Regions from separate parts of the Bradyrhizobium sp. CCBAU 45389 genome, predicted to be linked through region 2. Evidence: predicted binding sites of a transcription regulator. Region 2 holds the regulator's gene; the other holds the start of a gene.
What was found. Region 2 encodes PhoB, which activates phosphate uptake and scavenging genes when phosphate is short. Its sites were predicted from a motif close to TGTCATNNANCTGTCAT; they were not measured.

Region 1: XH79_RS26715 (DUF47 domain-containing protein) is a predicted target of PhoB. The motif match lies at 1,630-1,646, and genes of this name have one in related genera.

Annotation. Positions count from the first base shown of each region.
Region 1 covers NZ_LBIY01000094.1:278,540-281,950, reverse strand. Annotated here, with positions in the region: gene XH79_RS26725 (branched-chain amino acid ABC transporter permease) at 1-562, shown strand, start outside; gene XH79_RS26720 (branched-chain amino acid ABC transporter permease) at 564-1,532, shown strand; gene XH79_RS26715 (DUF47 domain-containing protein) at 1,689-2,333, shown strand; gene XH79_RS26710 (inorganic phosphate transporter) at 2,406-3,411, shown strand, end outside; gene sugE (quaternary ammonium compound efflux SMR transporter SugE) at 3,406-3,411, opposite strand, start outside.
Region 2 covers NZ_LBIY01000073.1:19,082-22,492, forward strand. Annotated here, with positions in the region: gene pstA (phosphate ABC transporter permease PstA) at 1-151, shown strand, start outside; gene pstB (phosphate ABC transporter ATP-binding protein PstB) at 148-966, shown strand; gene phoU (phosphate signaling complex protein PhoU) at 978-1,694, shown strand; gene phoB (phosphate regulon transcriptional regulator PhoB) at 1,717-2,424, shown strand; gene XH79_RS08895 (GcrA family cell cycle regulator) at 2,657-3,169, opposite strand.

The sequences.
Region 1 (3,411 bases), on a different contig from region 2:
CATCGCGCTGATCGTGCAGGGCCTGTTCCAGAACTATTTCGGCTCCTCGGGCCTGCCTTACGCCATTCCGGATCAGCTCAAGGGCGGCATGAATCTCGGCTTCATGTTCCTGCCGATCTATCGCGGCTGGGTCGTCGTGTTCTCGCTGGTGGTGTGTCTTGCCACCTGGTTCCTGATCGAGAAGACGCAGTTAGGTGCTTACCTGCGCGCCGCCACCGAAAACCCGACGCTGGTGCGTGCCTTCGGCATCAACGTGCCGCGCATGATCACGCTGACCTACGGGCTCGGCGTCGGCCTTGCCGCGCTGGCCGGCGTGCTCTCGGCGCCGATCAACCAGGTGCGCCCGCTGATGGGCGCCGACCTCATCATCGTCGTGTTCGCCGTGGTGGTGATCGGCGGCATGGGATCGATCATGGGCTCCATCATCACGGGCTTCGCGCTCGGGGTGATCGAGGGCCTGACCAAGTATTTCTACCCCGAGGCCTCCAACACCGTCGTGTTCGTGCTGATGGTGCTGGTGCTGCTGGTGAAGCCAACGGGATTGACGGGAAGGGCGGCCTGATATGACAACCCTGACGGACGATACGCTGCCTGCAAGCCCGCGTGCGGTGCGTGACGAGATGATCGTATTCGTGGTGATGGCGCTGCTGCTGGCGGCGGTGCCATTCACGGGGGTCTATCCGTTCTTCGTGATGCAGGCGCTGTGCTTTGCGCTGCTCGCCTGCGCCTTCAATCTTCTGATCGGCTATGGCGGCCTCCTGTCGTTCGGCCACGCGATGTTCTTGGGGACCGCGGGCTATTGCAGCGCGCACGCGCTGAAGGTGTGGGCGCTGCCGCCGGAACTCGGCATCCTCGTCGGTATCGCCGCGGCCTTCGTGCTCTCGATCATCACCGGCTACATCTCGATCCGCCGCCAGGGCATCTATTTCTCGATGATCACGCTGGCGCTGTCGCAGCTGCTGTACTTCATCTACCTGCAGGCACCGTTCACCCATGGTGAGGACGGTATTCAGGGCATTCCGCAGGGACGCATGTTCGGCGTCCTCGATCTCTCCAAGCCGACGGTTCTGTATTACGTCGTGCTGGTCGGATTCCTGGCCGGCTTCCTGCTGATCTTCCGCATCATCAATTCGCCGTTCGGTGAAGTGCTGAAGTCGATCCGCGAGAACGAGCAGCGCGCCATCTCGCTGGGCTACCGGACCGACCAGTACAAGTTCCTGGCCTTCGTCCTGTCGGGCACGCTTGCCGGCTTCGCGGGCGCGCTGAAGGTGTTCGTGGCCCAGAATGCCTCGCTCACCGACGTGCACTGGTCGATGTCGGGCGAGGTCGTGCTGATGACGCTGGTCGGCGGTCTCGGCACCATCTTCGGCCCCGTGGTCGGCGCCTTCGCGATCATCGCCATGCAGCAATATCTGGCGAGCTTCGGCCAGTGGGTGACGGTGATCCAGGGCTCGATCTTCGTGATCTGCGTGCTCACCTTCCGCCGCGGCGTCATCGGTGAAATCGCGCATTACTTCAGGCGCTCGCTCTAAGCGATTGATTTGACGTAAGATTAGCCGCCTCCCGAAAGCGGTGGATGATCCGGCTCCGCGGGCGTGAGATGACACGCGCGCGGATCGGAAATGGTCTATGACAGTTTCATGACGGCCCATCCGGGCCGGGCCATTTCCAACCGGTAGCCTATCCCCATGATGCGATGGTTTCGCGCGTTCCTGCCCAAGGAAGAACGGTTCTTCGACCTGTTCGACCGCCATGCCCAGACTGTGATCCAGGGCGCGATCGCGCTTCAGGGCGTGCTCAACGGGGGCGAGGAGACGCCGGTCTACTGCCAGCGCGTCAACCAGTTCGAGAACGATGCCGACAACATCACCCGCGAGGTGCTGACGGCGGTGCGCCGCACTTTCATCACCCCGTTCGATCGCGGCGACATCAAGAACCTCATCACCTCGATGGACGATGCCATCGACCAGATGCAGCAGACGGCCAAGGCCGTGATGCTGTTCGAGGTCCGCACTTTCGAGCCGCCGATGCGGGAGATCGGCGCCCTTCTGATCGAATGCGCCAATCTGGTCGGCCGCGCGCTGCCGCTGATGCAGTCGATCGGCCCGAACGTCGCCATGCTGACCGCGATCACGGAAGAGCTGACCAAGCTCGAGGGGCGGGTCGACGATCTCCACGACATCGGGCTGAAGGAGCTGTTCCTGAAGCACCGCGAGGGCAACGCGATGGATTTCATCGTCGGCGTCGAGATCTACGATCACCTCGAGAAGGTGGCCGACCGCTTCGATGACGTCGCGAACGAGATCAACAGCATCGTCATCGAGCAGGTGTAGCGCATGATCCGGAAAAGTGTGCAGCGGTTTTCCGCTCAGATCATGCGCAAGCTTTAAGGCAGGGGCCTCGCCGTGGATGCTGCGTTGGGCTTTCCCGTCCTGGTCGGCTTGATCGCCGTCGCGCTGCTGTTCGACTTCCTGAACGGCCTGCACGATGCCGCCAATTCGATCGCGACCATCGTCTCGACCCGCGTGCTGCGGCCGCAATTCGCGGTGTTCTGGGCCGCGTTCTTCAATTTCGTCGCCTTCATGGTGTTCGGGCTGCACGTCGCCCAGACCATCGGCACCGGCATCATCGATCCCTCGATCGTCGATGCCCAGGTGATCTTCGCGGCCCTGGTCGGTGCCATCGTCTGGAACCTCGTGACCTGGGCGCTCGGCATTCCCTCTTCGTCCTCGCATGCGCTGATCGGCGGCCTCGTCGGCGGCGGCATGGCCAAGGCGGGAATTTCGGCGGCGGTGTGGAGCGGTCTGTCCAAGACGGTGCTGGCGATCGTGCTGTCGCCGCTGGTCGGCTTTCTGCTCGCGATGATGCTGGTTGCGATCGTGTCCTGGGCCTCGGTGCGCTCGACGCCCTTTGCCGTAGATCGCGCCTTCCGCATCCTGCAATTCGCCTCCGCCTCGCTCTATTCGCTCGGCCATGGCGGCAACGACGCGCAGAAGACCATGGGCATCATCGCCGTGCTGCTGTACTCGCAGGGCCATCTCGGCAGCGAGTTCTCGGTGCCATTCTGGGTGGTGCTGTCCTGCCAGGCGGCGATGGCGCTGGGCACGCTGATGGGCGGCTGGCGCATCGTCCGCACCATGGGCCTGCGCATCACCAAGCTGACGCCGATGCAGGGTTTTTGCGCCGAAACGGGAGGCGCGGCGACCCTGTTCATGGCGACCTTCCTCGGGGTTCCCGTCTCGACCACCCACACCATCACCGGCGCCATCGTCGGCGTCGGCGCGGCCCGCCGCGTCTCGGCGGTGCGCTGGAACGTCGCAAGCTCGATCGTCTATGCCTGGGTGATCACCATCCCGGCCTCCGCGGTCGTGGCTGCGCTGACCTGGTGGGCGGTCAAGATCTTCGTCAGGT
Region 2 (3,411 bases):
GAACCTGCCGGTCACCATCAACAACTTCGTGCAGAGCCCCTACGCCTATTGGAAGCAGCTCGCCTGGAGCGGTGCGCTGCTGATCACGATCACCGTGCTTGCCCTGAACATTGGCGCGCGCATCCTCGGCGCCGAGAGGACTGCAAAATGACCGACCTTTCCGTATCCGTGAGTTCCAACGCCCATCTGGCCTCGCAGCCGCTGCCGGAAGCGCCCGCCAAGGTGACGGTGCGCAACCTCAACTTCTATTACGGCGAGCACCACGCGCTGAAGAACATCAACCTGACGCTCGGCACCAACCGCGTCACCGCGTTCATCGGGCCGTCGGGCTGCGGCAAGTCGACCCTGCTGCGCATCTTCAACCGGATGTACGACCTCTATCCGGGCCAGCGCGTCACCGGTCAGCTGATGCTCGACCAGACCAACATCCTCGACCCCAAGCTGGACCTGAACCTGCTGCGCGCCCGCGTCGGCATGGTGTTCCAGAAGCCGACGCCGTTCCCGATGACGATCTATGAGAACATCGCCTTCGGCATCCGCCTCTATGAGAAGATCTCGAAGTCCGAGATGGACGACCGTGTCGAGAAGGCGCTGCGCGGCGGCGCGCTGTGGAACGAGGTCAAGGACAAGCTCAACGCCTCGGGCCTGTCGCTCTCGGGTGGCCAGCAGCAGCGCCTCTGCATCGCGCGCACCGTCGCGGTGCGTCCTGAGGTGATCTTGTTTGACGAGCCCTGCTCGGCGCTCGACCCGATCTCGACCGCCAAGGTCGAGGAGCTGATCCAGGAGCTGTCCGAGAACTACACGATCGCGATCGTCACCCACAACATGCAGCAGGCGGCGCGCGTCTCGGACAAGACCGCCTTCATGTATCTCGGCGAGCTCATCGAGTTCGACGACACCAGCAAGATCTTCACGTCGCCGAGCGATCGGCGCACGCAGGATTACATCACCGGCCGGTTCGGCTGAGGAGACAGGACATGGGTTCTGAACATACCGCAAAGGCTTTCGATACCGACCTCCAGGAACTCACCCGCCTGGTCGCCGAGATGGGCGGCATCGCCGAGCGCATGATCGTCGATTCCGTCGGCGCGCTGATCCGCCGCGACGTCGCGCTCGGCCAGCGCGTCGTCACCACCGACGCCGATCTCGACGCGCTCCAGAAGCGCATCGAGGAGCGCGCCGTGCTCACCATCGCCCGCCGCCAGCCGATGGCGGTGGATCTGCGCGAGATCGTCGGCGCCATGCGCGTTGCGACCGATCTCGAGCGCATCGGCGACCTCGCCAAGAACATGGGTAAGCGCGTCGCCGCTCTGGAGACCGATTTCCATCCGCTGAAGCTGTTCCGCGGCCTGGAACACATGACCGACCTCGTGCAGCAGCAGGTCAAGTCGGTGCTGGACGCCTATGCCGCGCACGATCTGCCGGCGGCGATGGCGGTGTGGAAGGGCGACGAGGAAGTCGACGCCATCTGCACCTCGCTGTTCCGCGAGCTCCTCACCTACATGATGGAAGATCCGCGCAACATCTCGTTCTGCATCCATCTGATGTTCTGCGCCAAGAACATCGAGCGGATCGGCGACCACGCCACCAACATCGCCGAGACCGTGTTCTACATGATCGAGGGCCAGGCCATCACCGACAAGCGGCCGAAGGGCGACATGACGACCTTCGCCACGACGGTCCCGAATACCTGAAGACTTAAGGAGCGACGAGCCGATGGGCGCACGCATTATGGTGGTTGAGGACGAGGAAGCTCTCACCGAGCTTCTCCGCTACAACCTCGAAGGCGACGGCTATGACGTCGAGACGGTGATGCGCGGCGACGACGCCGACACCCGCCTCAAGGAGCACATCCCCGACCTGATCGTGCTCGACTGGATGCTGCCGGGCCTCTCGGGCATCGAGCTGTGCCGGCGGCTGCGCACCCGCCCCGAGACCAAGCAGCTTCCGATCATCATGCTCACCGCGCGCGGCGAGGAGAGCGAGCGGGTGCGCGGGCTTGCCACCGGCGCCGACGATTACATCGTCAAGCCGTTCTCGGTGCCGGAGCTGCTGGCGCGGGTGAAGGGCCTCCTGCGGCGCGCCAGCCCCGAGCGGCTCGCCACCGTGCTCGCCTATGGCGACATCGAGCTCGACCGCGAGAAGCGCCGCGTGGCGCGCTCGGGCCGGCCGATCGATCTCGGTCCGACCGAATATCGCCTCTTGGAGTTCTTCCTGGAGCATCCAGGCCGCGTGTTCTCGCGCGAGCAGCTGCTCGACAGCGTCTGGGGCCGCGACATCTACATCGACGAGCGCACTGTCGACGTTCATATCGGCCGCCTGCGCAAGCTGCTCAATCTCGGCCGCGAGCAGGACCCGATCCGCACCGTCCGCGGCGCCGGCTATGCGCTCGACGACCGCTTCGCGAAGGCCGAGCAGACGTAAGCTGTTTTAGAGAGCTGCCGCCACAACATCGGTGTCGTCCCGGCCTAGTGCGCAATTGCGCACGGGGGCCGGGACCCATAACCCCAGGGCGTAATTGTTGTGCAAAGAGGGTAACTCCGAGTCTTTGTAACCACGTCTGCCGGTGGTTATGGGTCCCGGCCTTCGCCGGGACGACAGCGGAGTGTGTTGAGCCGTCGCCATGCGACGGCTGCTTCTTGATCTCAGAACAAACTCAGCGCGTGCCCGGCTTTGCCGGCGCGCGACGGCGGTCCGCCGCGGGCTGATAGGCCACGCGCGAGTGCTGGGCGCAGTAGGGCAGGCCGGAGAGCGCCTTGCCGCCGCAGAAGAAGAAATCCGGGCTCGAGGGATCGCCGACCGGCCAGTGGCAGGTCGCCTCGTTCAATTCGAGCAGCGACAGCCGCTGGCTCATCGGCACCACGTTGTCGTAGGTGACAGGCTCCGCCTCGACCTCGACCTCGAAGGCCTGCGCCAGCGCGGTGTTGCCGCGCGCAATGGGGCGGCTGACCCTCATCATGTGCTGAGCGGGACGCGCCTTGCGCGGCCGGGGAGCTGCCGATGAGGGGCTCTTGGCGCGGCCGGACAGGCCGAGCCTGTGCACCTTGCCGATCACGGCATTACGGGTCACGTTGCCGAGCTCGGCTGCGATCTGGCTGGCCGACAATCCGGCCTCCCAGAGCTTTTTCAGCTGCTCGACGCGATCGTCGGACCAGGTCAAAACCGTCATTGCACCCTCTTCCCTCGCCGTGCGGCTGCCGTCCTGGCGCCTTGCGGCGAATGCCTAAGCCTCGAAAAACCCGTGCCGCCAGAATCCCTTAAGGCTCGCCGGGCGTAACCAGAACGCCCGAACGTTTACGCCGGTACATGAGGACTTAGAGGATCAGAACTGCTGCACGAGATGTCGTATCTGACAAGCCAAACGCTACAATATGGCGTGACTCACGCGCAAGAGTCAGCCGACTCGCTTCC